2 regions of the Phycicoccus sp. 3266 genome follow, and region 2 is predicted to be linked to the other one. Evidence: predicted binding sites of a transcription regulator. Region 2 holds the regulator's gene; the other holds the start of a gene.
The links. The regulator HrcA, encoded in region 2, represses chaperone genes, less so after heat shock. The targets are predictions, from matches to a motif close to TTNGCACTCGNNNNNNNCGAGTGCNAA.
Positions count from the first base shown of each region.

Region 1: groES (co-chaperone GroES) is a predicted target of HrcA. The motif match lies at 5,832-5,858, and genes of this name have one in related genera.

Region 1 covers NZ_JAVDUW010000001.1:924,827-940,045, reverse strand. Annotated here, with positions in the region: gene J2X64_RS04490 (glycoside hydrolase family 3 N-terminal domain-containing protein) at 1-784, opposite strand, end outside; gene J2X64_RS04485 (nucleoside hydrolase) at 903-1,886, shown strand; gene J2X64_RS04480 (PfkB family carbohydrate kinase) at 1,886-2,710, shown strand; gene J2X64_RS04475 (hypothetical protein) at 2,721-3,434, opposite strand; gene J2X64_RS04470 (THUMP-like domain-containing protein) at 3,594-4,823, opposite strand; gene J2X64_RS04465 (GNAT family N-acetyltransferase) at 4,860-5,648, opposite strand; gene groES (co-chaperone GroES) at 6,004-6,297, shown strand; gene groL (chaperonin GroEL) at 6,438-8,054, shown strand; gene J2X64_RS04450 (hypothetical protein) at 8,244-9,740, shown strand; gene J2X64_RS04445 (RNA-binding S4 domain-containing protein) at 9,754-9,975, opposite strand; gene J2X64_RS04440 (WhiB family transcriptional regulator) at 9,995-10,288, opposite strand; gene guaB (IMP dehydrogenase) at 10,519-12,105, shown strand; gene J2X64_RS04430 (GuaB3 family IMP dehydrogenase-related protein) at 12,442-13,563, shown strand; gene J2X64_RS04425 (succinic semialdehyde dehydrogenase) at 13,721-15,219, shown strand, end outside.
Region 2 covers NZ_JAVDUW010000001.1:71,894-87,112, forward strand. Annotated here, with positions in the region: partial or broken gene J2X64_RS00335 (LAGLIDADG family homing endonuclease) at 1-621, opposite strand, end outside; partial or broken gene J2X64_RS00340 (PhoH family protein) at 610-1,335, opposite strand; gene J2X64_RS00345 (histidine triad nucleotide-binding protein) at 1,360-1,710, opposite strand; gene J2X64_RS00350 (SigE family RNA polymerase sigma factor) at 1,859-2,401, shown strand; gene J2X64_RS00355 (Gmad2 immunoglobulin-like domain-containing protein) at 2,398-3,564, shown strand; gene J2X64_RS00360 (16S rRNA (uracil(1498)-N(3))-methyltransferase) at 3,613-4,356, opposite strand; gene dnaJ (molecular chaperone DnaJ) at 4,371-5,495, opposite strand; gene hrcA (heat-inducible transcriptional repressor HrcA) at 5,575-6,606, opposite strand; gene J2X64_RS00375 (DUF3097 domain-containing protein) at 6,779-7,657, shown strand; gene J2X64_RS00380 (DUF4870 domain-containing protein) at 7,777-8,166, shown strand; gene hemW (radical SAM family heme chaperone HemW) at 8,192-9,421, opposite strand; gene J2X64_RS00390 (ornithine cyclodeaminase family protein) at 9,738-10,682, shown strand; gene J2X64_RS00395 (tyrosine-protein phosphatase) at 10,693-11,490, shown strand; gene J2X64_RS00400 (hotdog fold domain-containing protein) at 11,494-11,991, opposite strand; gene lepA (translation elongation factor 4) at 12,019-13,857, opposite strand; gene J2X64_RS00410 (MFS transporter) at 14,088-15,219, opposite strand, start outside.

The DNA.
Region 1 (15,219 bases), 850 kb from region 2:
GCCCGGGGAAGTGCTTGGCGGTGGGCGCGACCCCGGCGGCGAGGGAGCCACGGACGAAGGCCGCGGCATACGTCGCGTTGGTGGTGGGCGAGCCGGGGGCGAAGTCCCGGCGGTAGCGCCCGATCGGCTGGTTCGCCGCGCCGAGCGAGGTCGGGACGGTGTCGGCGACGGGGGCGAGGTTGAGGTTGACCCCGGCGCGCAGCAGCTCGCGCGACCAGGTCGTGACGTTGCGCTGCTCGGTCGCCGCCGAGGTGGTCGCCTGGGTGCGGGCGGACGGCATGCGGGTGAAGCCCGGGCCGCGCAGCTGCTGGACCTGCCCGCCCTCCTGGTCGGCGGCGACGAGCAGGTCGCCCCCGGCCGCGGCCTGCAGCCGCTCGGAGACCACCCGCACGCTTGCCGAGCCGGAGGTCCAGCCCCCGAGGTAGATCACCCCGCCCAGCCCCTGGCGCCGCACCTGGGCGGCGAGCGCCCGCGAGCTGCCGGTGGGCTGCAGCCCGACCATGAGCAGCTGGCCGGCGCGCTGCGCGGGTGTGAGCTTCGCGGCGAGGCGGGTGCCGCAGGACGGGGCGGCCGTCGTCGTGGAGGAGCTCGGTGGTGACGTACGGCTCGGCGTACCCGTGGTCGTCGTTCCCGGGGTCGTGGAGCCGGGGCTCGACGGAGCGCTCGAGGCCGTCGTGGTGCCCGAGCCGCCACCGCTCCCGCTCGTGCACCCCGCGGCCAGGACGAGGGCAAGCACTGTCGCGCCGACGGCCCGGAACGGTCGGGTCCGGCGCGTCCAGGTCATCCCACGAACCTATCCCGGCGCGGGCTGCCGACCGAACCGGCACCGACCGGACCGGCACCGACCGGACCGGCACCGACCGGACCGGCGTCCGCCGGAGCTGCTCTGGCAGGATCGCCGCATGGCTCTGCCGGTCGTGCTGGACGTGGACACGGGCGTCGACGACGCGTGCGCCCTGCTGCTCGCGGCGCAGCACCCTGCCCTCGACCTGCGGGCCGTGACCTGCGTCGGTGGCAACGCCCCGCTGGACACGGTCGTGACGAACACCCTGACGGTGCTCGACGTCGTCGGCCGCCAGGACGTCCCGGTCGCGGCCGGGGCGGCGCTGCCGCTGCTCGAGGACCCGGTCGACGCCCGGCACGTGCACGGTCGGGACGGCATGGGGGACCTCGGCTGGCCAAGGTCCACGCGCGAGCCGGACCCCCGCCACGCCGTGGAGCTGCTGCGCGACGTGCTCCTCGCGGCCGCGGCGACGCGCGACCCGGCCGAGCGCGTCACCCTCGTACCGCTGGCACCCCTGACGAACGTCGCTCTCCTGCTGCGGACCTACCCGCAGGTCGCCGCCGGCCTGCGCGAGGTCGTGTTCATGGGCGGCGCCGCGGCCGAGGGGAACGCCACCGCGTCCGCCGAGTTCAACGTCTTCCACGACCCCGAGGCGGCCGCGATCGTCCTCGACGCCTGCGCCGACCTCGGCATCCCCGTCACGATGTACGGCCTCGACGTGTTCTACGAGCCCCGTGTCTCCCGGGCGTCCGTCCAGCCGCTGCTCGACGCGGCCGCCGGGGACGGAGCGGACCTCGCGGCGCGGCTCATCGCCTTCCAGTGCGACCGTTTCGGGGGCGACTCCGCGACCATCGGCGACGCCGGTGCCGTGTGCGCCGTCATCGAGCCGGCCGGTGTCACCCGCGCCACCCTGCCCGTGCGCGTCGAGCTCGCCGGCACCTGGTCGCGCGGGCGCACGATCGTCGACCGCCGCGACTGGAGCCGCGACCTCACCCACGACCCGCACGGCCGCGCGCGGTCCACGATCGACGTCTGCCTCGAGGTCGACGGCCGGCGCTACGCCACGCTCTGGTTCGACACGGTCACCGGCGGCCTGGCCTGATGGGGCGCGTCCTCGTCCTCGGCTCCCTGAACGTCGACCTCGTCGCGTCCGTCGAGCGGCACCCACGGCCGGGGGAGACCGTGCTCGCCGACCCGGACCTGCGCCGGTTCGCCGGGGGCAAGGGCGGCAACCAGGCGGTGGCAGCGGCGGAGGCCGGTGCCTCGGTGGCGATGGCCGGCGCGGTCGGCGACGACGGCGCCGGCACGGCATACCTCGACCGCCTGCGGGAGCGGGGCGTCGACGTGGCCCAGGTGCGCGTCGTGCCGGGCGTGGCCACGGGCCAGGCCTGGGTCACGGTGGACGGCGACGGCGAGAACGCGATCGTCGTCGTCCCCGGCGCCAACTCGCGCGCCACCACGCCGGACCTCGACGGGTGGGGAGCCGGCGACGTCCTGCTGCTCCAGCTCGAGGTGCCGCTGGACGTCGTCGCGGCGACCGCGCGGGCGGCGCACGCCCGCGGTGTGCGGGTGGTCGTCAACGCCGCGCCGTATGCCGCCCTGCCGCACGACGTGGCCGCGCTCGCCGACCCGCTCGTGGTCAACGAGCACGAGGCGATGCTGCTCGCCGACGGTGACGTGCTGCCCGGGTCGCTGCTCGTGACGTTCGGGGCAGCGGGCTGCTCGTGGGACGGGGTGCGGCACGAGGGTGTCGCTGTGCCCGCGGGCGAGGTGGTGGACACCACCGGCGCGGGGGACGCCTTCTGCGGCGCCCTGGCCGCCGCGCTCGCGGGCGGGGCCGACCGGGCCGGGGCGGTGGCGCGGGCGTCCGAGGCCGGTGCCGACGCGGTGCGCCGGCTCGGTGCCCAGCCGGACCCGGGGCTCTAGGGGGCCGGGGTCAGTTCACCGAGACGTGGACGTGGTCCATGTGGTTGGCGGTGGGGCTGCCGCGGTCGGACATGGCCTTCCACGTGCCGCTGCTGGGGTACCAGATCCGCTGGTACCAGATGACGTACTTCACGTCGAGCTCGGCGGCGTGCTCCATGACGTAGGCCGCGACCGCGTCGCCCTGCGCCTTCGAGCTGATCATCGTGTCGACGGCGTTGCCGGTGCCGTGGTCCATGTCGCCGGCCCGGAAGCCGCCGTAGCTGTGGATCTCGGGGAAGTGGTCGCGGATCGCGTTGAGGACGACGAGTCCGTGCTGGGTCAGCCCCAGCTCCGGGGTCAGGCCCGTGCGCCGGATGCCACGGGAGGCGGCCTTGTCGGCGCGGTCCGCCGACGCGGCCTTCGTGGGGGAGGCGGAGGTGCCGCGACGTGGCGTCGCGGCGAAGCCGATGAGGCCGTAGGTCTGCGGCGCGGTCAGGGCGGTCTCCGGGGCCCGGACCGTGGTGGCGGCGACGGGGCGTGGGGCGTCGGCCAGGTCGAAGACGGGCGCCGCCGTCATCGGACCGGACCACGCGCTCAGGGCGCCGACCGCGGCGACCAGGCCACCGGTGGTCTTGAGCAGGCCGGCGCGGGTCGGGCGCAGGAGGGCGAACAGCAGGGGCCGCGGCAGGGGTCGGGGCGCGGCGGGCGCGCGGTGGCGGCCGGAGCGGGTGGGCTGGTCGGGCATGGGGTGGCAGTTCCTGGTTGGCGGGGGGGGACCAGCGGTCACCGTACCGAAGGCCCTGCCAGGTCACAAAGAGGTCACGGCGAGTCGCTGTGGACGTGAGGGGAACCGTGGGGGCGCCTGTGGACGGACGAGTTTGCTGCGGGTCCCGGCGGGGTCGACTCAGGCGGGGCGGACGATGAGGGCCACCTGGTTGCTGCGCACGCGGGTCAGGACGACGGTCGCCTCGGAGGAGCCCTTGGCCGGCAGGCGCAGCTGGCGGCGCAGCAGGTCCGCGTCGACGGACACGCCACGCTTCTTGACGGTCAGCCGGTCGAAGCCGTGGTCGCGCAGCCACCCGCGCAGCGCCTTGACGTTGAACGGCATCGCCTCGACGACGACGAACCGGCGGGCGAACGGCACGTCCTCAGCCCGGTCGGCGCTGACGTAGCCCACGCCCTCGTCGAGCTCGCACCCGTCGACGGCCGCTGCCACGGCACCCACGAGCCCCGCCCGCAGGACGGCCTTGTCCGGCTCGTAGAGCCACGAGCCCACCGCGCCCAACGACGCGACCCGCTCGTGCTCCGGGGCGTCGGACTCGGTCACGACGACCGGGGCTGTGCCGGGGCGCAGCAGGGCGGCCGTGCGACCCGGCGTCCGGACCAGCGGACCGAACCAGACGGCGCACTCCAGTACCTCGCCGGCGAGGGAGGTCCACTGGGCCTCGGCCCCGGCCGGCAGGGCGTGGTGGGGGAACGCGGGCGCGAGCTTCACGCCGGTCGCGGGCAGCGCACGGGCGACTTCCTGGACCTGCTCCCAGCTCGGCGACATGGCCCCGAGACCGAAGAGACGGCGGGTGCGCCCGTGCACGTCGGCGACCCCGGGCGTACGCCGCGCCGGGTCGAGCCACGCGCCCACGCCGCGGGCGCCCTCGCCCGCAGGGGGCACGAACTCCTCGACCCGGCCCTGGACGGCGGTCGAGTCGGGCCAGTGCCGCAGGTTGACCGCGGCGATGGCTGCCGTCACCTCGTCGGCGTCGATGGCCCGGACCCGCAGGTCGAGGCCGGCCATCGCCATGGCGTCGGCGCCGATGCCGCAGCCGAGGTCGTGGACGGTGGAGATGCCTGCCTGGCGGAAGCGCTGGGCGTGCCGCGCCGCGACGTCCAGCCGGGTCGCCTGCTCGAGGCCGTCGGAGGTGAAGACCATGCCCTGGGCGAACTCGCCGAACTTGTCCGCCGCCCGGGCGCGCAGACGCGACTGGTTGAGCGCCGCCGCGACGAGGTCGGCGTCGAAGCCCACACCGCGCAGCCGGTCCTGCAGCGCCAGCGCCTCCTTCTCGTCGTACGGCGGGAGCGACTGGAGCAGGCCCCACCCCTCACCGGTGGTGAGCCGTCGCAGCAGGGCCAGGTCCATGCGCGGCATTGTTCCCTACCGCGCTCGAGAGGTCGGTCAGCGGCCGCGGCGCCACTCGTAGGGGGTCGTGGTGGTGACCTTGACCAGGCCGGACTGCTCGAGGATGGGGCGGGAGAACTCGGTCGAGTCGCTGTTGACGTACCGCTTGCCGTGGCGCAGGGCCGACCGTGCGCGGGCCGACGTGAGCGCGCGGTAGATGCCGCGGCCGCGCCACTCGGGGCGGGTGGCCCCGCCCCAGATCCCCGCGAACTCGGTGCCCTCGACCGGCTCGAGCCGGCCGGCGCTCACGACCTCGCCGCCGACCTCCGCCACCCACATCTCCATGTCGTCGCGGGTCCGGAGCCGGTGGAAGACCTGCTCCTCGATCTCGGCGGCGAACTCGGGGGAGTCGCCGAACACCTCGGCCTGCATCGCCAGCATCCGCCGGACGTCGCCCTCGTCGGTCACCTGCCGGACGACCACCCCCTCCGGGAGGTCCACGTCGTAGGCGAGCAGCCGGGCCTCGCCGACCATCACCGACTCGGGCTCGTCCGGCACGAAGCCGGCGCCCACCAGGGCCTCGTGCAGGCCGGGGGCGTGGTCGTGGCCACGCGTCTTCCACTCCACCCGGGCTGTCGACGGGTCCTGCTCGTAGTGCGCCAGCGCCGCCTCGACGAGCTCGCGGACGCGCTCCTCGGTCGCGGGCTCGCCGTCGGCGTTCAGGCTCCGGTAGGTGATGAAGCCGCGGCCGCCAAGGTAGGTGGCGCAGTGCAGCGGCCCGATCCGCTCGACCCCGACGGCCGAGGCGACCTCGACGCGCAGCTGCTCGTCGTACGCGCGCAGCAGGGCGGCGGGGTCCGCAGCGGCCCCGGGGGCGTCGGCGAGAGGGGAGTGGGGCGGCGTGCTCACGGGGTCGGTCACGGCCCTGACCCTGCCCGTGGGCGGCCCGCACCGGCAACCGCATTTCGGTGTCGGCCGCGCGGTGGCCGGCCGGCCGCCGTCCGCCCTCGGCGAACGGCGCCACACAGGTTGGCACTCGAGTTGACCGAGTGCTAACACGGTGCCTAGATTTGCCGTTGGCACTCCGGTTCGCCGAGTGCTAACGCAGGAGCCAGGCCGACCCCCGCGACGGCGGCCGAACGACTGCGACGCACAGCATCCACCTGTCCACTCCGACATTCCCGAAGGGGAGGTCACCATCGTGTCGGTTTCCATCAAGCCGCTCGAAGACCGCATCGTCGTCAAGAGCGTCGAGGCCGAGCAGACCACCGCGTCCGGCCTCGTCATCCCGGACACCGCGAAGGAGAAGCCCCAGGAGGGCGAGGTCCTCGCGATCGGTCCCGGTCGCATCGACGACCACGGCAACCGCATCCCGCTCGACGTCACCGTCGGCGACCGCGTGATCTACAGCAAGTACGGCGGCACCGAGATCAAGCACGGCGGCGAGGAGTACCTCATCCTCTCCGCGCGCGACGTCCTCGCCGTCGTCGGCTGACGACGCACCACACACAGCACGCCCCGGCGGGCCCCGCTGGGGTCGCGCGCGGGGCGTGCTGCGTTGTGCGCAACGCACCCTTCCCGCCTATGCCGGCAGCTCGGCATACCGCCGAACTTCACTGAGAACGAAGGACTTTCATGGCCAAGACGCTGGAGTTCAACGACTCCGCTCGCAAGTCGCTCGAGCGCGGTGTCGACGCGCTCGCGAACGCCGTCAAGGTGACGCTCGGCCCCAAGGGCCGCAACGTCGTCATTGACAAGAAGTGGGGCGCCCCCACCATCACGAACGACGGTGTCACCATCGCCCGTGAGGTCGAGCTCGAGGACGCCTACGAGAACCTCGGCGCCCAGCTCGCCAAGGAGGTCGCCACAAAGACGAACGACGTCGCGGGTGACGGCACCACCACCGCCACCGTGCTCGCCCAGGCCATGGTCAAGGAGGGCCTGCGCAACGTCGCCGCCGGTGCCGCCCCGTCCGGCCTCAAGCGCGGTATCGACAAGGCCGTCGAGGCCGTGTCCGACCAGCTGCTCAAGGTCGCCCGCGAGATCGAGGGCAAGGACGAGATCGCCCAGGTCGCCGCGCTCTCCGCGCAGGACCAGACCATCGGGTCGACCATCGCCGACGCCTTCGACAAGGTCGGCAAGGACGGCGTCATCACCGTCGAGGAGTCCTCGACCGCGACGACCGAGCTCGAGTTCACCGAGGGCATGCAGTTCGACAAGGGCTACATCTCGCCCTACTTCATCTCCGACGCCGAGCGCATGGAGGCCGTGATCGAGGACGCCTACGTCCTCATCAACCAGGGCAAGATCTCCGCGATCGCCGACGTCCTGCCGGTCCTGGAGAAGGTCGTCAAGAGCGGCAAGCCGCTGCTGATCATCGCCGAGGACATCGACGGCGAGGCGCTGTCGACCCTGGTCGTCAACAAGATCCGCGGCACGTTCAACGTCGTGGCCGTCAAGGCGCCCGGCTTCGGCGACCGCCGCAAGGCGATGCTGCAGGACATGGCCGTCCTCACCGGTGGCCAGGTCATCTCCGAGGAGGTCGGCCTCAAGCTCGACCAGGCCGACCTCGACGTGCTGGGCCAGGCCCGCCGCGTCGTCGTCACCAAGGACACCACCACGATCATCGACGGGGCGGGCTCGGCCGACGACGTCACCGGCCGGGTCAACCAGATCAAGGCCGAGATCGAGCGCACCGACTCCGACTGGGACCGCGAGAAGCTCCAGGAGCGCCTCGCCAAGCTCGCCGGCGGCGTCTGCGTCATCAAGGTCGGCGCCCACACCGAGGTGGAGCTCAAGGAGAAGAAGCACCGCATCGAGGACGCGATCTCCGCGACCCGCGCGGCCATCGAGGAGGGCATCGTCGCCGGTGGCGGCTCCGCCCTCGTCCACGCCTCCTCGGTCATCGAGGGCCTCGGCCTCGAGGACGACGAGAAGGTCGGCGCCGCGATCGTGGCCAAGGCCGCGGCCGAGCCGCTGCGCTGGATCGCCGAGAACGCCGGCATGGAGGGCTACGTCGCCGTCTCCAAGGTGCGCGAGCTCGAGGTCGGCAACGGCCTCAACGCGGCCACCGGCGAGTACGTCGACCTGGTCAAGGCCGGCGTCATCGACCCGGTCAAGGTCACCCGCTCCGCCCTGCGCAACGCCGCCTCGATCGCGTCGATGGTCCTGACCACCGACACCCTCGTCGTGGAGAAGAAGGAAGACGAGCCCGAGGCCGCAGGCGGTCACGGACACGGCCACGGCCACTGAGCCAGCCGCCTTCCCGGTTCGCGAGGGCCCGCTCCCACCACGGTGGGGGCGGGCCCTCGCCGTGCCCGGCCCCGTCCGGCGTCCCGGGCTTCCCCTGTCCGTCCCTGCACAGCGCCCGGACCGTGTGCGACATTGGGGAGGTCGCCCGGGTGCCACGGGGTGTGCGGGCGCACCGGCTAGGTGGTCGCGATGGAGCGGTATGCGTCCGCGCCGGGCTTCGAGGAGTACGTCGAGGCCCGTGGCGTCGACCTGCTCCGCACCGCCTGGCTGCTCACCGGCAGCGACGAGGGTGCACGCCGGCTCGTGGGGGCGACGCTCGCGCGGGCCTGGCCGCGGTGGGCCCACCTGGCCGAGGTCGGTGCGGGCTCGTACGACGTCGAGCTGCGGCGGGTGCTCGTCGACCTGCACCGGCACGGCCACGGTCGGCCGGGCCGGCCAGGGCAACGGCAGCTCCCGGCCCCGCCGGCGGGGGACCGTGAGGTGCTCCAGGCGCTGATGGACCTCGCGCCCGCCGACCGCGCGCGGGTGGTCCTGGCGCTGTTCGACGGGCTCGCCGACGCCCGGCTCGCCGCGGCGCTCGACGAACCCGTGGCAGCCGCGCGCCGTCGCCGCGAGGGCGCCGTCGGTTCGCTGGCCGCGACCACCGGGCTCGACGAGCCGGCGCTCGCCGCCGCCCTGGACCGCCTCGCCCCGGCGGATCCATCCCTCGACGGGCTCACCGGGGTGCCGGTCCGGCGCCCGCCGAGGGCTCGACGGCTCGTCGGGTGGGCCGGGGCCGCCGTGGTCCTGTTGGGTGCCGCCGCCGTGGCGGCCTCCGTGGCCGCACCCAGGCTGGGGGCACCGGCACCCCCCACGTCGGCTCCCACGCCGTCCCGCACGGCGCTCGGTTCCTCGGACTGCGAGCGGCGCCAGGACGCACCTTCCGTGCCGCCCGGGTCGGGGCTCGGGGCGCCCGGCAACCCGGTGGTCGCGGTCGTGGTGTGCGCCCGGACCGACGACGACTCGGTCTGGACCGGCTACCTGCCCCCGTCGCAGCCCGTGACGGACGCCCGGGCGGTCGCGATGATCTCCATCGCGAGGCGGGATGCCGGGTCGGGCTGCGGCGACGTCCCCCAGGGACCTGCCTTCCGAGTGGTCGTCGAGTCGTCCGACGGCCACGTCGCGACCTATGCGAACGAGAGCCTGCGCTGCAACGGGTGGCCCGCCCTCGACAGCTTCTACCGCGCCGAGGCGGAGCAGGACACCGTGCGCGCCCAGTCGCGCTGGGACGACGGCTTCCTCACCTGCCCGCCGGTCTTCGACCTGCAGCCGGCCGCGTCGCCGGCCGAGCCGCTTCCGCGCGGGACGCGTTTCGACCTGGCGACCCTGTGCCTGCACCCGCTGCCGGTGAGCGGCCGGGTCCCCAGGATGCGCCCCGTCACGAGGCTGGTCCTGGCGCAGTCACAGGTGGCCCAGCTCGACGCCGAGCTCGCGACGCACGGCTCCACCCGCCGGGCGCGACCGCCGTGCCGGCCCTCCAACGGCCTGTTCGTCATCCGGGCCCGGACCACGAGCGGCCGGGTCGTGGACCTCGCGGGGGCGTGCCCGGAGCAGCTCGGCGTCGACTTCGACCGCGGAGAGTGGCTCCGGCTCGGCCCGGCGTCCGCCGCGATGGTCAGCACCGGGCTCGACGTCTCCTACCGCTAGGTGCGATGTCCAGCTAGGCGGGGCCGACCACCTGGATGGACTCCCCGGCATACTCCACGGTCTGGCCGGGACGCACCTGGGTGCCGCGGCGCAGGCAGACGGCGCCGTCGAGCAGGACCTCGCCGTTCTCGACCACCGCCCGTGCCATGGCGCCGTCCTCGACCACGCCGGCGAGCTTGAGCAGCTGGCCGAGCCGGATGGACTCGTCACGGATCGGGATCTCGAGCAGGCTCACGCCCTCGAGTCTAGGAGCGTCAGCTGGCCGCGGGGGCCGCGTGTCCGGCGTAGTGCGCCTCGCGCTCGTCCTCGGTCATCGCACCCCACACGCCGTACGGCTCGCGCACCCGCAGGGCGTGCTCGCGGCACTGGGCCAGGACCGGGCAGCCGAGGCAGACCTGCTTGGCCTCGGAGTCCCGGGACCGGCGGGCGGGCCCGCGCTCACCCTCGGGATGGAAGAAGACGTCGGGGTTGCTCTGGCGGCAGGAGCCCTGCAGCTGCCACTCCCACAGATCGGCGACGGGTCCCGGCAGCCGTGACAACTCAGCCATGTCGTCCTGCTCTCCCGCGGCACGCTGCCGCACGCTTCGGACGCTACCGCTCGGGGAGGACCCCCGGGCCGTGCGGAACGTATGGACTTGTTCAAGGCCGCGCAGGTCCCCGTCGAGGTCCCGGATGGTGGACACCGGGCCGGGACGGCCGTATGCCGTGGCTGCGCCGGCCCGCTGCCCGGGCACCATGCGCGCACGAGGGGCGTCCGCGGCCGGTTTACGATTGGGCAATGAGCCTTGGTGTCGACGACCGCCTGCCCGACCTGACCGCTCACGAGGCCGCTGCGGCCCCCGCGACCGGCGCCGCGCTCGCCGAGCCGGCCCACGACCCCTTCGCCAAGCTGGGCCTGACCTACGACGACGTCCTGCTCCTGCCGAACGAGACGGACGTCATCCCGTCCGACGTCGACACCACCGCCCGGCTGACCCGGGAGATATCGCTGCGGATCCCGCTCATCTCGGCGGCCATGGACACCGTCACCGAGTCGCGCATGGCGATCGCGATGGCCCGACAGGGCGGCATCGGCATCCTGCACCGCAACCTGTCGATCGAGGACCAGGCCTACCAGGTCGACCTCGTGAAGCGGACGCAGACGGGCATGATCAGCAACCCCGTCACCATCGGCCCCGACGCGACCCTCGAGGAGCTCGACCGCCGCTGCGGCGAGTACCGCGTCTCGGGCCTGCCCGTCGTCGACGAGGGCAACCACCTGCTCGGCATGATCACCAACCGCGACCTGCGCTTCACCCCGGTGGCGGAGTGGCAGACCACCAGGGTCCGCGACGTCATGACCCCCATGCCGCTGGTCACCGGAGGCGTCGGCATCTCGCGTGAGGACGCCACCGCCCTGCTTCGCCAGCACAAGCGCGAGCGCCTGCCACTTGTCGACGACGAGGGCCGGCTCGCCGGACTCATCACCGTCAAGGACTTCGTGAAGTCCGAGCAGTTCCCGGACGCGAGCAAGGACGACCACGGCCGGCTGCTCGTCGGTGCGGCGATCGGCTTCTTCGGCGACGCGTGGGAGCGCGCGACCCGGCTCGTCGAGGCCGGCGTCGACGTGCTCGTCGCGGACACCGCCAACGGCCACGCCCGGCTGATGCTCGAGATGGTCCGCAAGCTCAAGGCCGACCCCGCCATGAGGCACGTCCAGGTCATCGGCGGCAACGTCGCGACCCGCGCCGGTGCGCAGGCGCTGGTCGACGCGGGCGTGGACGCGGTCAAGGTCGGCGTCGGCCCCGGCTCGATCTGCACGACCCGCGTCGTCGCCGGTGTCGGCGTCCCGCAGGTCACCGCCATCTACGACGCGTCGCTCGCCTGCCGCGAAGCCGGGGTGCCGGTCATCGGCGACGGCGGCCTTCAGTACTCCGGCGACATCGCCAAGGCCATCGTCGCCGGGGCGGACACGGTCATGCTCGGCTCGCTGCTCGCGGGCTGCGAGGAGTCGCCGGGCGACCTCATCTTCGTCAACGGCAAGCAGTTCAAGTCCTACCGCGGCATGGGCTCCCTCGGCGCGATGGCCTCCCGCGGCAAGAAGTCCTACTCCAAGGACCGGTACTTCCAGGCCGACGTCAGCAGCGACGACAAGATCATCGCCGAGGGCATCGAGGGTCAGGTGGCCTACCGCGGCCCGCTGGCCAACGTCGTGCACCAGCTCGTCGGCGGGCTGGGGCAGTCGATGTTCTACGTGGGCGCCCGCACCATCCCCGAGCTCAAGGCGAGGGGCCAGTTCGTGCGGATCACCTCGGCCGGGCTCAAGGAGTCGCACCCGCACGACATCCAGATGACCGTCGAGGCGCCGAACTACGGCGGTCGCTGACTCGCCCACCTCCCGGCCGGGCACGCCGGGCCGGTCGGCGGAGGTGTCCAGGAGGGCGGGGCCGCGTCCGGCCGGACAGTCCGCGCGGGCGTCCAGACGCGTGCGGGAGGTCGCGTACGCCTTTGGGGTGATCCGCCGCCCGACCGGGCGACCGTACGCTTCCAGGACGGCCCGCCCCCCTCGGGCCGAGCAGGGGAGCACCATGGTTTCGTCGTCACCACGCTGTGCGTGGTACGGCGTCCCAGGCGTCCCGTCGTCGGCACCCCTCACCCGGCGGCGGGGCGCCGTGCATCCCGCGCATTCGGCCGGGCGGGCCGTGGCCGATAGCCTTGCGCGGTGACTGAGATCGAGATCGGACGCGGCAAGCGCGGACGCCGGGCCTACTCCTTCGACGACATCGCCGTGGTGCCCTCGCGCCGCACGCGCGACCCCGAGGAGGTCTCGGTCGGCTGGCAGATCGACGCCTACCACTTCGACATCCCGGTCATCGCGGCTCCGATGGACTCGGTGATGTCGCCCGAGTCGGCCATCGCGCTCGGCCGCCTCGGGGGGCTGCCCGTCCTCGACCTGGAGGGGTTGTGGACCCGCTACGAGGAACCGGCGCCGGTCCTGGCCGAGATCGCCACGCTCGACCCGGCCACCGCGACCGCCCGCATGCAGGAGCTGTACGCCCCGGAGATCCAGCCCGAGCTCATCGCGCAGCGCCTGCGCGAGGTCCGCGAGGCCGGTGTCACCGTGGCGGGCGCCCTGAGCCCGCAGCGCACCCAGCAGTTCTGGAAGACCGTGGTCGACGCCGGGGTCGACCTCTTCGTCATCCGCGGCACCACCGTCAGCGCCGAGCACGTGTCCGGCCGGGCCGAGCCGCTCAACCTCAAGCGCTTCATCTACGAGCTCGACGTGCCGGTCATCGTCGGCGGCGCGGCGTCGTACACCGCGGCCCTGCACCTCATGCGCACCGGCGCGGCCGGCGTCCTCGTCGGCTTCGGCGGCGGCGCGGCGCACACCACCCGCCGCACCCTCGGCATCCACGCCCCCATGGCCAGTGCCATCGCCGACGTGGCCGCCGCCCGCCGCGACTACCTCGACGAGTCCGGCGGCCGCTACGTCCACGTGATCGCCGACGGCGGCGTGGGCACGAGCGGCGACATCGTCAAGGCGATCGCCTGTGGCGCCGACGCCGTCATGCTCGGCGCGGCGCTCGCCCGGGCCACCGACGCGCCGGGTCGCGGGCTGCACTGGGGCCCGGAGGCGCACCACCAGGAGCTTCCGCGTGGCTCGCGGGTCGAGGTCGGGGCGGTCGCCTCGCTCGAGCAGATCCTCTTCGGGCCGGGTCGCGTCGCCGACGGCACGACCAACCTCGTGGGCGCCCTGCGCCGCGCCATGGCCACGACCGGGTACTCCGACGTCAAGGAGTTCCAGCGGGTCGAGGTCGTCGTCGCCCCCTACCAGCAGAGCTGACCCGCGCGGGGGTCTTCCCGACGCGTTGCCGGCAGGACGTCACCGCCGTGCGCTGATGGGCGGCTGCGTGACGACCACGTGGCAGCAAGGGGGCGTGTGGGGCAGGTCGCGTAACTGACTACTGGTAAGGAAGGCATCGCGGACCTAGGCTGACGCCATGGCTCCGGACCTTATCGCCGATCCCGAGACCGACCCCACCGCGACGTATGCCGTGGACCCGGGGCTCGTGCGCCGGCTCACCCGGCGCGTCGTGTGCGCCCCGCGGGCGGCCGAGCACCGCAGCGTCACGCCCTTGACCGGCGCGCCGCTCGCGACGCTCCCGCTCTCGACGCGCGAGGACGTCGCCGTGGCCGTCGACGCCGCCCGCGCGGCGCAGCGGGCCTGGGCACGGACGCCGATGGAGGTGCGGCAGCGCGTCTTCCTGCGCTACCACGACCTCGTGCTCGAGCGGCAGGTCCAGCTGCTCGACATCGTGCAGCTCGAGTCGGGCAAGACCCGCGCGCAGGCCTTCGAGGAGGTCGCCGACGTGGCGATCGTGGCGCGGCACTACGCCCGCTCGGCCGCGGCATACCTGCGCCCGCGGCGGCGCCCCGGTCTGTTCCCGGTGCTCACGCAGAGCACCGAGCACCACCACCCCCGCGGGGTGGTGGGTGTCGTCAGCCCGTGGAACTACCCGCTCAGCCTCGCCATCACCGACGCCATCCCCGCGCTCATGGCGGGCAACGCGGTCGTCCTGCGTCCCGACCTCCAGGCCTCGCTCACCGCGCTCCAGGCCGTGCAGCTGCTGACCGAGGCGGGGCTGCCCGAGTCGGTGCTGCAGGTCGTCCTCGGTGACGGTCCCACGGTGGGCCAGGCGGTCGTCGACCTCACCGACTACGTCTGCTACACCGGGTCGACCGCGACCGGCCGCGCCGTGGCCGAGTCCGTCGCCAGCCGGCTGGTGGGGTACTCCCTCGAGCTCGGCGGCAAGAACTCCATGTACGTCGCCGACGACGCCGACCTCGACCGCGCGGTCGACGGAGCGGTGCGGGCGTGCTTCTCCTCGGGTGGCCAGCTGTGCATCTCGGTCGAGCGGCTGCTCGTCCACGACGCGGTGGCGGAGGAGTTCACCAGCCGGTTCGTCGCGGCCGTGAAGGCGATGCGGCTCGGCGCCGACCTCGCCTACGGGCCCGACATGGGTTCGCTCGTCTCGCAGGCCCAGCTCGACCGCGTGAGCGCGCACGTCGAGGACGCCCGCGCCAAGGGTGCGCGTGTGCTGGCCGGCGGCCGGCCCCGCCCGGACCTCGGTCCGTACTTCTACGAGCCGACGGTCCTCGAGGGCGTCACGAGCGCGATGGACCTGCGTGACGGCGAGACGTTCGGGCCGGTCGTGTCGGTCTACCGGGTGGGCAGCGACGAGGAGGCCATCCGGCTCGCCAACGACACCGACTACGGCCTCAACGCCTCCGTCTGGTCGCGTGACGTCGCGCGGGCCCGGCGCGTCGCGACCGCCATCCACGCCGGCACCGTCAACGTGAACGAGGGGTATGCCGCGGCGTGGGGGAGCGTCGCCAGCCCGATGGGCGGCATGAAGCAGTCGGGCGTCGGCCGGCGGCACGGTGCCGAGGGCATCCTCAAGTACACCGAGTCCCAGAACGTCACGGTGCAGTACGGCCT
Region 2 (15,219 bases):
CTTGAGGCCGGACGTCGCGCCCGCGAGGCCGAGGTCGCGGATGACCGTGGTCACCGGGTTCGCGACGCGCAGACCGCCGCGGCCGACTGCGGGGTGGCGCAGGACGTAGTCGTAGCCGGCCTTGTGGGTGACCTCGATGCCCATCGACGAGAGCTTCCGCTGCAGGGACTCGGCGAGCTGCGGGTCAGCAGTGCAGAAGGACGGCGTGGTCGACGTGGTCGTGCACCCGTCACCGAGCAGCAGACCGAGCGCGTACGGGTGCATCGGCACCTCGTGCCCGACGAACTCGACGGGGTCGACGAGCGGCAGCTCGTACCGGTGGGCGTGGAAGGACCGGAGGGACCCGACCATGTCCTGGGTCTGCAGCGTGCGCCACTTCCCACGACGTCGGTCGTCGCGAGTCCGGACCGTCCACAGGTGCTCACCGCACGCCAGGGTGGAGGCACCGTCCTGGGCGGTCACGCGGTACACGGGCTTGCGGCCCTGCGGGTACACCCCCAGGACCGGGGTCGGCAGGCCGTCGGAGCCGACCACGAGGTCGCCGACCTGCAGGTCGCCGAACCGTGCCCACCCCTGCGGCGTCAGCACCCGGGTGTCGACCGGCTGCGCGCGGCCGCGCATGTACGCCAGGGGCGCGACCTCGATCGTGCCGGCCGCCATGAGCCGCGGGATCGACTCCGGGTCGATCATGTCGTGCAGCGCGTCGTAGAGCGGGCGCAGGTACGGGTCGATCTTGTCGTTGAGCGTGCCGGGCAGGAACCCGAGCCGCTCGCCCGCCTCGACCGCGGGCCGGGTCAGGATGATCCGGTTGACCTGCTTGGCCTGCAGTGCCTGGACGGCCTTGGCCATGGCCAGGTACGTCTTGCCGGTGCCGGCGGGGCCGATGCCGAAGACGACGGTGTGCTCGTCGATCGCGTCGACGTAGTGCTTCTGGTTCAGCGTCTTGGGGCGGATGGTGCGGCCACGGTTGCTGACGATGTTCATGGTGAGCACGTCGGCCGGGCGCTCGACGGTCTGTGCCCGGAGCATCTGGATCGAGCGCTCGACGGCGTCGCGGTTGAGCGGCTGGCCGCCCTCGATGACGGCGAGCAGCTCGTCGACCGTGCGCTCGGCCAGCGCCACTTCGGCGCTGGGCCCGGACAGGTGGAACTCGTTGCCCCGCACGTGGATCTGCAGCTGCGGGAAGGCCCGCTCCATGGTGCGCAGCAGCTCGTCGCGCGGACCGAGGAGGGTCACCATCTGCACCTGCGGCGGGATCACGACGGTGTGCGTGGGCACTGGGCGGGCCTCGTCGGCGTCAGCGCCCAGTGAGGTCGAATGATCAGCGTCTGCCATGGTCCGCCCAGTCTACGGTGCGCCTCAGCCGGGCGGCCACGTCATTGCCCGGCCGCCGAGGACGTGCACGTGGGCGTGGAAGACGGTCTGGTGGGCCTCGGCCCCGGTGTTGAAGACACTGCGGTAGCCGCGCTCGGCCACCCCCTCCTGCTCGGCGACGGCGCGCACGGCCGCGAACAGCGGGGCCACCTCGTCCGGCGCCTGCACCGCCAGCGTGCCCACGTCCGGGACGTGACGACGCGGGATGACCAGCACGTGGGTCGGCGCCTGCGGCTCGAGGTCGCGGAAGGCCACCGTGTGCTCGTCCTCGCGCACCACGTCAGCGGGGATGTCACCCGAGAGGACCCTGCAGAAGATGCAGTCGGCGTCGGCCATGTCCAGAGACTAGCCAGCGCCTGGCGCAGGCTGCGCGCCGGGACCGCTCGTGGGGGGCGCCGGGAAACCGGCGCAGGTCGGTCGACCGGCGCGTCAACCTCGGGGTCGACCAACGCGTCGAAGGGGCGTGGGACCGTTGGGCGTGGCCGTGCGCGACCGGAGCGACGAAGGGCACCCGGGCGCCGACGAGGGCGTGCGGGAGCTGTATGCCGCCCACTGGGCCGGCCTCGTCCGGCTGGCGTGGCTGCTCCTGCGCGACGACCTCGCCGCGGAGGAAGTGGTCCAGGAGGCCTTCATCGCGGTCCACCGGCGCTGGGACTCGCTGCGCGACCCGGAGAAGGCCACGGCATACCTGCGCCGGTCGGTCGTCAACGGCGCGCGGTCGAGCCTTCGGCACCGGGGCGTCGAGGAGCGGCACCTCGCCCGCGAGCGCGCCGACGCCGGGACACCCGGCCGGCGCGCCGAGGCGAGCGCCGAGGACCGGGCGCTCGGGTCGGAGGCGAGGCGGTCCATGGTCCGAGCGCTGGGCAGCCTGCCGCAGCGCCAGAGAGAGGTGCTGACGATGCGCTACTACCTCGACCTCAGCGAGGCGGAGATCGCCGACGCCCTCGGCATCTCCGCCGGCTCGGTCAAGGCCCACGCCCACCGCGGGCTCGCCGGCCTGCGCGACCGGATGGGAGAGGTGTCGTGACCGACCACCCGACGCCTGACGCCCGCTTCGACCCCCGCCTCGAGCCCGGGGAGCTCCGCAGGCTCGAGGACCAGCTCCGCACCGAACTCGCAGAGGAGACCCGCAGTGTCCGACCACCAGACCGCCTCGAGGCGATCCTGCACCAGGCCCGAGAGGCAGGGCCGGTGAGCGCCCGCGCCGGTTCCGGCCCGCGCCGCTGGCTCGTGCCCGTCGCCGCCGCGGCGGCCGTCGCCCTCATCGCGGGCGGTGTGTGGTGGGCCGGCCAGGACCGTTCCACGCGCACGGCAGCGCCTGCCACGACCGGGCCCACCACCTCGCAGGTCGCGCCTGCGCCGACCGGCAGCGGCCCGTCCACGCCGTCGGCCGTCACCTCGGGGAGCGCGATCCTCACGGCCGGCCCCGGACCGACCACCCTGCCGGTCTACTTCGTCGGCCCGCAGGGCGGCGACAGGACCGCGTACGGCCTGTACCGCGAGTTCCTGCCCGGCCCGGTGACCACCGGGGACGCGGCGGCGCGGGCCAAGGCCGCCCTCGGGCTCGCCCTGCGCCCGCCCACCTCCACCACGCCTGACGGTGGCTACCTCGCGCCGTGGGCAGGGCAGAGCATCCGCGCGGTCACGGTCTCGCCGAAGCTGATCACCGTCGACCTCGCCACGCCGGGCGCCTCGGGCGCGGACACGACGGCCGACGTGCGACGGCTGGCGGTCCAGGAGCTCGTCTGGACGGCGCAGGCGGCGGTGCAGAAGGGCAACGTCCCGGTCCGCTTCACGGTCCAGGGCAAGGACGCCAAGCTGTTCGGGGCGATCGCGACGGCGGGCCGCACCTTCACCCGGCCGTCGGCGGACCGCCTGTACGAGGACCTGGCTGCCATCTGGGTGACCTCACCCCGCCCGGACCAGCTCGTGTCCGCGACGCAGCCGGTCACGGTGACCGGCCAGGCCATCGTGTTCGAGGCGACCGTGAGCTGGGAGCTCGACCGCGACGGCACGAAGGTCAGGAGCGGGCACACCATGGCCTCGGCCGGTGCGCCCCAACAGGGCTCCTACTCGATCCAGCTCGGCACGCTGCCCGCGGGGAGCTACTCGATCCGCGTCTTCGAGGTCAGCCAGGCGGACGGCCAGGGGATCACCGCCCAGCGGACCGTGCCCTTCACCGTCGGCTGACTCCCCCGGCTGGACCCACGGCGGGATCCCGGTCGGCGGGCCCTGCCCTCAGCGCCAGCGTCCGGCCGCGCTCAGCACCGCGAGCGCGGCCGGACCGGCGCTGGAGGACCGCAGCACGGTGTCGCCCAACCTGACGGCCACCGCGCCGGCCGCCTCGAGGGCAGCCACCTCCTCAGGGGTGATGCCACCCTCGGGCCCCACCACGACGACCACGTCGCCCTCGGTCGGGAGCGTCCGGCTCGCCAGGCTCGTGGTGGCGTCCTCGTGCAGGACGTATGCCGCCGCGGCGCCGGCCACGCGGTCGGCGAGCGCTTTCGTCGTGGCCAGCTCGGCGACGACGGGCACCCGCGCCCGGCGGGACTGCTTGGCCGCTGCGACGACCGTCGCGACCCACTTGCCGCGGGCCTTCTCCCCGCGCTCCCCGCGCCACTGCACGATGCACCGGGCCGCCTGCCAGGGGACCACCTCGTCGACCCCGCACTCGGTCGCCGCCTCGACCGCCTGGTCGTCCCGGTCGCCCTTGGCCAGGGCTTGCACCAGCACGAACCGCGGCCGGGGCTCGGCCACCTCCTCGACCTCCAGCACCCGCAGGTCGAGCTCGGCGCGGCCGGCTCCCGCAACCTCGCAGACCAGACGTCTCCCCGCACCGTCGGCGAGCAGCACGCGCTCGCCCGCGGCGATGCGGCGCACCGTGGCCGCGTGCCGGCCCTCGGGACCGTCGAGCACCACGGCGGAGCCGGGCGCGGCGGAGGCCACGAGGGCCGGGTCGACGAGGAAGAGCGGCAGGGTCATGGCCGGGTGGGGGCTCAGCGGCCCTTGAACGCCTCGCGCAGCTTGCCGAACAGGCCCTGGTTGGCGGGTGCGAGCCGGCCCTCGGGGCGCTCCTCCCCACGCAGGACCGCGAGCTGGCGCAGGAGCTCCTCCTGCTGCTCGTCGAGGCGGGTCGGGGTCATGACGTTGGCGTGGACGATCAGGTCGCCACGGCCGCCGCCGCGCAGGTGCGTCACGCCGAGACCGCGCAGCGTGACCGCGTCACCGGCCTGGGTGCCCGGCTTGACCTCGAGCTCCTGGGAGCCGTCGAAGGTGTCGAGCTTCAGGGTCGTGCCGAGCGCGGCTGCCGTCATCGGCAGCTCGACCGTGGCGTGCAGGTCGTCGCCGCGACGCTGGAAGGTCGCGTGCGGCCGCACGGACACCTCGACGTACAGGTCTCCGGCGGGGCCGCCGCCCTGGCCGACCTCGCCCTCGCCCGTGAGCTGGATGCGGGTGCCGGTGTCGACGCCCGCCGGGACCTTGATGGTCAGCGTGCGGCGGGTGCGGACGCGGCCGTCGCCGGAGCACTCGAAGCAGGGGCTGACGAGCACCTCGCCGTAGCCCTGGCAGGTCATGCAGGGACGGCTGGTCATGACCTGGCCGAGGAAGGACCGCTGCACCTGCTGGATCTCCCCGCGACCGCCGCAGACGTCACAGGTCCGGCGCGAGGTGCCCGGCTGGGCGCCGTCGCCGTGGCAGGTGGAGCAGACGACGGCCGTCTCGACCGTGAGCTCCTTCTCGGCACCGAAGACGGCATCGGCCATGTCGATGTCGAGGCGGATCAGCGCGTCCTGGCCGCGGCGCTGGCGCGAGCGCGGGCCGCGCTGGGCGGTGCCGGCACCGGCGCCGAAGAACGCGTCCATGATGTCGCTGAACGAGAAGCCATGGCCGAAGCCCGCGGCCCCGGCGGCGTACGGGTCGGCGCCCATGTCGTACGAGCGGCGCTTCTCCGGGTCGGAGAGCACGTCGTAGGCCTGGGACACCTTCTTGAACTGCTCCTCCGCCTCCGGGCTCGGGTTCACGTCCGGGTGCAGGGTGCGGGCCTTCTTGCGGTAGGCCCGCTTGATGTCCTCGGCGGTGGCGTCCCGCGAGACGCCGAGGTCCTGGTAGTAGTCGTTCACGAAGATCCTTGTCAGTGGTGCATCGACACGGTCGGGGAGCCGGCGGCGGTGACGGCCCTGCGGGAGGTGGACCCGGCGCTCACTGCGCGAGGATCCGGGAGACGTAGGTGGCGACCGCCCGGACCGAGGCCATGGTGGTCGGGTAGTCCATCCGGGTCGGGCCGAGGACACCGAGCCCGGCGACGAGGTCGGCCCCGGTGCCGTACTCGGTCGAGACGACCGAGGTCGACTGCAGCCCGGCGAACGGGTTCTCGTGGCCGATCCGCACGGAGACGGCGTCGGAGGTCTCGCGCGCGGTCCCGAGCAGCTTGAGCAGGATGACGTGCTGCTCGAGCGCCTCGAGGACCGGCCCGATGGTGAGCGGGAAGTCGGTGCCGACGCGGGCGAGGTTGGCCGTGCCGGCGAGGACGACCCGCTCCTCGCGCTCCTCGACCAGGGCGTCCTCCAGCGACTGGACGACGGCACGCACGAGGTCGCGGTCGGCGGGTTCGAACTCCTCCGGCAGCGACGACAGCGCTGCGGACGCGTCGACGAGGCGCTCCCCGACGGCCCGGGCGTTGACCTTGGCGCGCACCAGCCCGAGGGTGGCCTCTCCCTCGGTCGTCGTGAGGTCGGCGGTGGTCTCGATGACCCGCTGCTCGACCCGGCCGGTGTTGACGATGAGCACGACCATCAGCCGCTGGCCGCCCATCGGCACGAACTCGATGTGCCGCACCGAGGACCGGGTCAGCGACGGGTACTGCATGACGGCGACCTGGCGGGTCAGCTGCGCGAGCAGCCGGACCGTGCGGTCGACGACGTCGTCGAGGTCGACGGCACCCTCGAGGAAGTGGGCGATGGCGGCGCGCTCCGCCGCGGACATGGGCTTCACCGAGCTGAGCCGGTCGACGAACAGGCGGTACCCCGCGTCGGTGGGGACCCGCCCGGCGCTGGTATGCGGGGCCGCGATCAGCCCCTCCTCCTCGAGCACGGCCATGTCGTTGCGGACCGTCGCCGCTGACACCCCGAGGTGGTGGCGCTCGAGCAGCGCCTTGGACCCGACCGGCTCGGACGTCTCGACGTAGTCCTGGACGATGGCGCGCAGCACGGCGAGGCGTCGTTCTTCGCTCATGGCGCTCCTCCGTTCGGCTGGCACTTCGACCGCGGGCGGGGCCGTCCGTGGCAGCTCCCCACGTTGGCACTCACACCCTCGGAGTGCCAAGTCTATGTCGTTCGGCGCGTCCCGGCCGCATCGACCGGCGCGTCCGCGTGGACGGCCGGCGCACCCGGCATACCCTTCCCCGGTGCCCGACCGCTATGGCTCCGACGTGCTCTCCACCGACTGGCGCAAGCCCCCTCGCGGGCGCGCGACGGAGGTGGAGGCCGAGACCGGCCTGGTCGTCGAGGACGTCGAGACCGGCTGGTGCGGCGCGGTCGTCCGGGTCGAGAAGGCGGGCGGCATGCGGGTCGTCCACCTCGAGGACCGGCGGGGCCGCACCAAGGGCTTTCCGCTCGGCCCCGGCTTCCTGCTCGACGGCGCCCCGGTCGTCCTGACTCCCCCGACAGCAGCGGCGCGGGCCCAGCTCGCCGCGGCGAAGGAGGCCTCGTCTCGCACCGCCTCGGGGTCGCGCGCCGTCGAGGGCGTGCGCGCCAAGGTGGCGAGCGGGTCCCGGATCTTCGTCGAGGGCCGGCACGACGCGGAGCTCGTCGAGAAGGTCTGGGGCGAGGACCTGCGCATCGAGGGCGTCGTCGTCGAGATGCTCGACGGCGTCGACGACCTGTCCGCCGCCATCCGGGACTTCTCCCCCGGCGCCGGACGCCGGATGGGCGTCCTCGTCGACCACCTCGTGCCCGGCACCAAGGAGCACCGGGTCGTGGAGGAGGCCCGCCGCCTGCAGCCGTATGCCGCGCACGTGCGGATCCTCGGGCACCCGTACGTCGACGTGTGGCAGAGCGTGCGACCCGAGCGGCTCGGGCTCGACGCCTGGCCGGTCATCCCCCGCGGGACCTCCTGGAAGCACGGAATCTGCGCCCATCTCGGCTGGGCCCATGACAGCCAGGCCGACATCGCCCGGGCGTGGAAGCAGATCCTGGGCACGGTCCGCACGTACGCCGACCTCGAGCCGACCCTGCTGGCCAGCGTCGAGGAGCTCATCGACTTCGTGACCGAGCCCGGTCACTGACGCCGCGGCGGCCACCGCTCAGGGTCGGCCCTGACGCTGCCCTGAGCGCACCCCGAAACCGGGACGATCCGTGGTCCCCATGCGCTTGACTGGGTGAAGGCACCATCCACGGAGGAGAAATGACCCAACAACCGCAGTACCAGCCGCAGCCCGCGCAGCCGATGTCGCAGCAGGAGGAGAGGACCTGGGCCACCCTGACCCACGTCATCTCCGGCGTGGCCATGGTCGTCAGCGCCGGCACCCTGGGCTTCGTCGCCAGCCTGATCATCTACCTCGTCTACCGCGACCGCGGCCCGTTCGTCCGGGCCCACGCGGCCAACGCCGTGAACGTGCAGCTGACCGCCCTGATCGGCCTCATCGTCTCGGGCGTCCTGATGGTCGTGCTCGTCGGCTTCGTCCTCTACCCGATTGTCGTGGTCGCAGCGGTGGTCCTCCACGCGATCGCCGCCATGCGGGCCAACGCCGGGGAGTGGTACGACCCGCCGTTCACCATCCGCTTCGTCAAGTGAGCCGGCTCGGGCGGTTGCCCGAGCACTAACGCAGGCCGAGGAGCCGTCGCACGACGGTGTCGGCCAGCAGGCGGCCCTGCCTCGTCAGCACCACGCGCTGGCGGCGCAGGGCCGCTGCCGCGTCCACCAGCCCGTCGGCGATGAGTCCGGCCACCGCGGTGCGCCCCTCGTCGCGCAGGTCCGCGAGCGGCAGCCCGTCGACCAGCCGCACCCCGAGCAGGACCCGCTCGTCGTACCGCTGCTCGGCGGTCAGGGTCTCCCGGCCGTGGGCCGGGCTGACCCCGTCCGCGACCCGGCCGGCATACGCGGTCGGGTGCTTGACGTTCCACCAGCGCACGCCGCCGACGTGGCTGTGCGCGCCGGGGCCGACGCCCCACCAGTTGCCGTCGTCCCAGTAGCCCTCGTTGTGGCGGCAGCGCGCGGCCGGGCGGCTCGCCCAGTTGCTCACCTCGTACCAGTCGTAGCCGGCGGCCGAGAGCACCTCGTCGGCGAGCTCGTACTTCACGGCCTCGTCGTCGTCCTCGGGCGCGGCGACCTCACCGCGCCGCACCTGGGCGGCGAGCCGGGTGCCGTCCTCGACGACGAGGGCGTAGGCCGACACGTGGTCCGGCTGCAGCGCGACGACGGCGTCCAGGCTCGTGCGCCAGTCCGCCAGGCTCTCCCCCGGCGTCCCGTAGATCAGGTCCAGGCTGACCTGCAGCCCCGCCGCGCGGGCCGCGTCGACCGCGCGGGCGACGTTCGCCGGGTCGTGGGTGCGGTCGAGGGTGCGCAGGACGTGCGGCACGGCCGACTGCATCCCGAGCGAGACGCGGGTGAAGCCGGCGTCGGCGAGGACGCCGAGCGACTCGGGTGTCACCGAGTCCGGGTTGGCCTCGGTCGTCACCTCCGCGTCGTCGGCGAGCCCCCACTGCTCCCGTATGCCGTGCAGCATCCGGGCGAGGTCCGTGGCGGCCAGCATCGTGGGCGTGCCGCCGCCGACGAAGACGGTCCCGACCTCGGGGACGGCCGGTCCGAGCACCTCGCCCGCGAGCGCCAGCTCCTTGAGGGCGGCGTCGGCGAACGTGGAGACGCCGGCGCCGTCCGTGCCGAGCTCGAGCAGCGTGTAGGTGTTGAAGTCGCAGTAGCCGCAGCGGACCCGGCAGAACGGGACGTGCAGGTAGACCCCGAAGGGCCGCTCCGCGAGGGTCGCGAGCGAGGCCTCCGGCAGCCGCCCGTCGGGCGGCGCGGGGTCGCCGTCGGGCAGGGCGCTGGGCATGGGCACCATTGTCTCAGGGCTTCCGGGGCCGCTCGGCCGCGGCCGCCGGGCAGGCCGTCGTCCCACCCGTCACAGCGCGTCCGGCGTGTCCCGGCGACACGCCGGACGCCGTCGAAAAAGGGCCTCCCACCTGCGGGAAAGCCCTTGTGGAGCCGCGGTCCGGCGACTAGAAATGGTGGCACGCCCCCACCTCGGTGGGAGCGCCGACCCGGACCTCGGTCCGAGTCGTAGAGGGCCTCGGAAACTCATACTTTCCGAGGCCCTCACCTTGTGCCCCGGGAAACCCTCGGGGGCAGGTCCCGCGTAGGTTCGGCGAGTGCGTTTCCTCACCGACGCCGATGTGGCGGCCCTGCTCCCGACACCGCTCGAGACCGTCGCCCTGGCCCGCGACGCCCTGGTTGCCCGCGCGTCCGGTGACGTGGAGGTCCCGCCGAAGCCGGCCGTCCACACGGTCCCCGGCAGCTTCGCCAACGCGATGCCTGCCGCGTGGCCCGCGCGGAACCTGCTGGGGTGCAAGTGGATCACCATCTTCCCCGACAACCCTGCCGCCGGGCTCCCGACCGCCGACGGCCTCGTGGTGGTCAACGACGGCGGCACCGGGCGCACCCGATGCGTCCTGCAGGCCGGGGTGCTCACCGCCGCCCGCACAGCCGCGGTCTCCGGGGCGTGCATCCAGGCGCTCGCACCGGACGGCGCCGCGGTGGCCATCACCGGTGCCGGGGTCCAGGCGCGCTCGCACCTGCGCGTCCTGGCAGCCCTGGGCCACACCGACGTGCGGGTCTACGCCCGGCGCGAGGCGGCGCGGCGGGACCTGCAGGACTGGGCCGCCCGCGAGGTGCCCGAGGTGAGCCTGCGCTCCACCGACGACCCGGCCGAGGCGGTGCGTGGTGCGGCCGTCGTGGTGACCGCCCTCAGCATCGGGGTGGTGGGGGCCCACCTGGACCCGTCGTGGGTGTCCCCGGACGCGCTGCTGCTGCCGCTGGACTACGCGACCTCCGTCGGCCCCGGCCTGGCGACGGGTGCCGTGCTGGCCGCCGACGACGTCGAGCAGTTCGAGGCCGTCCGGGCGACCGGGCGGCTCGGGGACTACCCGTCACCCTCCGGCTGGACCGGCGACCTGCTCGAGCACGACCGTCCCGCGGGCCGGGTCGTCTGCCAGAACCTGGGCAACGGCCTGAGCGACCTCGTCGTCGCGGCTGCCGTCGCCGACGCGGCCGAGTCGTCGGGTGCCGGCCACCTGCTCGACACCGACGGCACCTAGAGTCGGTCGGGTGAGCACCTCCGGCTGGATCGACCTCGACGGCGTCGTCAACATGCGCGACGTCGGCGGACTCCCCACGACCGACGGCGCCACGGTCGCCAGTGGGAGGCTCCTGCGCTCGGACAACCTGCAGGACCTCACCGACGCCGACGTCCGGCACCTCGTCGAGCAGGTGGGCGTCACCGACATCGTCGACCTGCGCAGCGACATCGAGGTGCGGATCGAGGGGCCGGGCCCGCTGCAGGTGCGCGAGCTCGCCACCCACCACCGGCACTCGCTCTTCCGCGACGACGAGATGGAGGTCAGCGCCGAGGACGCCCTGGTCCTGCCGTGGTCGAAGTCCGCCGGCACCGAGCGCCCGAAGCCGCCGCGGCGCGACGACGACTACTGGGCGAGCCACTACCTGGGCTACCTCGCCGACCGCCCGGACTCCGTCCTCGGCGCGCTGCAGGTCGTGGCCGAGAGCCGTGGAGCGACGATCGTGCACTGCGCCGCGGGCAAGGACCGCACCGGGACAGTGGTCGGCCTCGCGCTCTCGGTGGCCGGGGTCGCGGACGAGGACGTCGTCGCCGACTACGTCGCCACCGGTGAGCGGATCGAGGCGATCGTGGCGCGCCTCATGGCGCGGCCGGCATACGAGGAGGTGCTCCGGGACCAGCCGATGAGCCACCACCTGCCGCGGCCGGAGACCATGCAGCGCATCCTCGCGGTGCTCGCCGAGCGCCACGGCGGCGCAGCCGGCTGGCTGCTCGAGAACGGCTGGAGCGAGGACCAGGTCGCCCAGCTCCGCGGGCGCCTGCGCGACTGAGCCTCAGGTGGCGGCGCCGGCCGCCTTGGCGGCCCTGTCGGGCCTGTCGGTCACCCAGAGGCGGATGACGCCCTCGACCACGGTCGTGCCGTCGGACCGGACGCCGCGCACCCGGACCGGCACGTCGGTGTCGCCACCGCGCTCCCAGTCGGCCGGGTCGGTCTCGGCGACGCAGGTGATGTCGGACGTCGCCTTGGCGGTGTAGGCCACGTCCATCCCCTTGGGGATCCAGCGCCGCGTGGGCGGGATGCTCGCCTCGGCCAGCGCCCCCATCGCCGCCTCGAGGCCGTTGCAGATGGCGATGACGTGCACGGTGCCCAGGTGGTTCTGCACCCGCCGGCGCTTGCGGACGGTCAGCACGGCGCGGTTCGGCTCGAGGCTCACGAACCGCGGCCGTGCCGAGCGGAAGTAGGGCGCCGCCTGCTCGAAGACGAGCGAGAACAGCCGGTTCCCCTGGGGGTATGCCGCGAGCCGTCGGTAGAGCGCGTACGTGTCGACCATGCCGGCGATGCTACCGGCCGGTAACCCCTACTTCTTGGACTTCTCCGTGTCGCTCGACAGGGCTGCGATGAAGGCCTCCGGCGGGACCTCGACGGTGCCGATGCTCTTCATCCGCTTCTTGCCGGCCTTCTGCTTCTCGAGCAGCTTGCGCTTGCGGCTGATGTCACCGCCGTAGCACTTGGCCAGCACGTCCTTGCGGATGGCGCGGATGTTCTCGCGGGCGATGATGCGGGCGCCGATGGCCGCCTGGATCGGCACCTCGAACTGCTGGCGCGGGATGAGGTCCTTGAGCTTGCTGGCCATCATGACGCCGTACGCGTAGGCCTTGTCCTTGTGGACGATCGCCGAGAACGCGTCGACGGTCTCGCCCTGCAGCAGGATGTCGACCTTGACCAGGTCGGCCTCCTGCTCGCCGTCGGGCTCGTAGTCGAGCGAGGCGTAGCCGCGCGTGCGCGACTTCAGCTGGTCGAAGAAGTCGAAGACGATCTCGGCCAGCGGCAGGGTGTAGCGCATCTCGACGCGGTCCTCGGACAGGTAGTCCATGCCGCGCAGGCTCCCCCGCTTCTGCTGGCAGAGCTCCATGATGGCGCCGATGAACTCGCTCGGGGCGAGGATCGTGGCCCGGACCACCGGTTCGGTCACCGAGGCGACCTTGCCGTAGGGGAACTCGCTCGGGTTGGTGACGACGATCTCCTTGCCGTCGTCCATCGTCACGTCGTAGACGACGTTCGGCAGCGTCGAGATCAGGTCGAGGTTGAACTCCCGCTCGAGCCGCTCGCGGACGATCTCGAGGTGCAGCATGCCGAGGAAGCCGATGCGGAAGCCGAAGCCCAGCGCCGCCGAGGTCTCCGGCTCGTAGACCAGCGCCGCGTCGTTGAGCTTGAGCTTGTCGAGGGCGTCGCGCAGGTCGGGGTAGTCGGACCCGTCGATCGGGTACAGCCCCGAGAACACCATCGGCTTGGGGTCGCGGTAACCACCGAGCGCGTCCTTGGCCGGCTTGGACTGGTTCGTCACCGTGTCGCCGACGCGGGACTGGCGCACGTCCTTCACGCCCGTGATGAGGTAGCCGACCTCGCCGACCCCGAGCCCCTTGGAGGGCACGGGCTCCGGGCTGATGACGCCGATCTCGAGCAGCTCGTGCGTCGCCCGCGTCGACATCATCTGGATGCGCTCGCGCGGGCTGAGGTGGCCGTCGATCACTCGCACGTAGGTGACGACGCCGCGGTAGGTGTCGTAGACCGAGTCGAAGATCATGGCCCGGGCCGGGGCGTCGGCCACGCCGACCGGGGCGGGCAGCTGCCGGACGATCTCGTCCAGGAGCGGCTCGACACCCACGCCGGTCTTGCCCGACACCTTCAGGCAGTCCTCGGGGTCGCACCCGATCAGCCCGGCCAGCTCGTCGGCATACTTCTCGGGCTGCGCCGCGGGCAGGTCGATCTTGTTGAGGACCGGGATGATCGTGAGGTCGTTCTCCATGGCGAGGTAGAGGTTCGCCAGGGTCTGCGCCTCGATGCCCTGCGCCGCGTCGACGAGCAGCACCGCGCCCTCGCACGCCGCCAGGGACCGCGACACCTCGTAGGTGAAGTCGACGTGCCCGGGGGTGTCGATCATGTTGAGCGCGTAGGTCGTGCCGTCGAGCTCCCACGGCATGCGGACGGCCTGCGACTTGATCGTGATCCCGCGCTCGCGCTCGATGTCCATGCGGTCGAGGTACTGGGCGCGCATGGCCCGCTCGTCGACGACGCCGGTCATCTGAAGCATCCGGTCGGCCAGCGTCGACTTGCCGTGGTCGATGTGGGCGATGATGCAGAAGTTCCGGATCAGCTCCGGCGGCGTCGCGGCAGGCTGCAGCGCGGTGCGGGCCAGGGGGGACACGGGTGCTTCGAACCTCACGAGGACGTCGGACGGACGGATCGGTCCATCCTCCCATGCGCCGCGGTGTGCCGGTGACGCCCCACCCGGGCCTGCCGTTCCCGACCACCTGCGCCCCGAGGTCTGGGACTTCGGGGTTCCACGCACCCCTGTAGGCCGAAGTCTGGGACTTCGGGGTTCCACCCACCCCCTGGCGCCGAGGTCTGGGACTTCGGCGCCCTCTGTCAGGCCGAGCGCGCCGCGGTCCGACGGTCGAGGGCGAGCGACCACAGGGCGATGCCCACGCCGAGGACGGCGAGCATCGCACCGACCCGCGAGGGCCACTCGTACCCCAGACCGGCCGCGAGCACGATCGACCCGAGCCAGGCGCCGAGCGCGTTGGCGATGTTGAGGGTCGAGTGGTTGAGCGCGGCCGCGAGCGCCTGGCCCTCGTGCGCGACGTCCATGAGGCGGGTCTGGAGCATGGGCACGAGCACGCTCGGCAGCAGGCCGAGCAGGAAGACCGCGACGAGCGCCAGCACCTGCGACGCCTGCACGGCCGGCCCGAAGAGGGCGAGCATGACGGCGATCGTGACCAGCGAGAGCGTGATCCCGCGGAGCAGCCCGAACCGCGACACCGGTCCGGACAGCATGGCGCCGGCGGTCATGCCGACCCCGTAGAGGGCCAGGATCACCGGCACGGTCGCGCTCGAGAAGCCACCGAGGTCGGTCATGGTCGGCGCGATGTAGGAGAACGTCGCGAACATGCCGCCGAAGCCCACGGTCCCGATGCCGAGCGCGAGCCACACCTGCGGCCGCTTGAGCGCCGACAGCTCCGAGCGCACGGACACCCCGCCGTCGGCCGGGCAGAACGGCACCCAGCGCCACACCGCCAGCACGGTGACGAGCGCGATCACGCTCACCGCGGCATACGGCCACTGCCACCCGTAGGCCTGGCCGAGGCGCGTCGTCAGCGGGACACCCACGATGTTCGCCACCGTGAGCCCCGCGATCATCATCGACACCGCCCACGTGCGGCGGTGCGTCGGGACGAGCGAGGCGGCGACGAGCGAGCCGACGCCGAAGTACGCGCCGTGCGGCAGGCCGGAGAGGAAGCGGGCGACCATGAGCAGGCCGTAGCTGCCCGCCAGCGCCGAGAGGCCGTTGGCGACGGCGAAGGCCAGCATCAGCCACAGCAGCAGGGTCTTGCGCGGCAGCTTCGACCCCAGGGTCGCCAGCACCGGCGCGCCGACGACGACGCCGGCGGCATACGCAGACACGACGTGACCGGCGGTCGGGATGTCGATGCCGACGCCGTCGGCGACCTGCGGCAGCAGTCCCATCGTCACGAACTCGGTGGTGCCGATGGCGAACCCG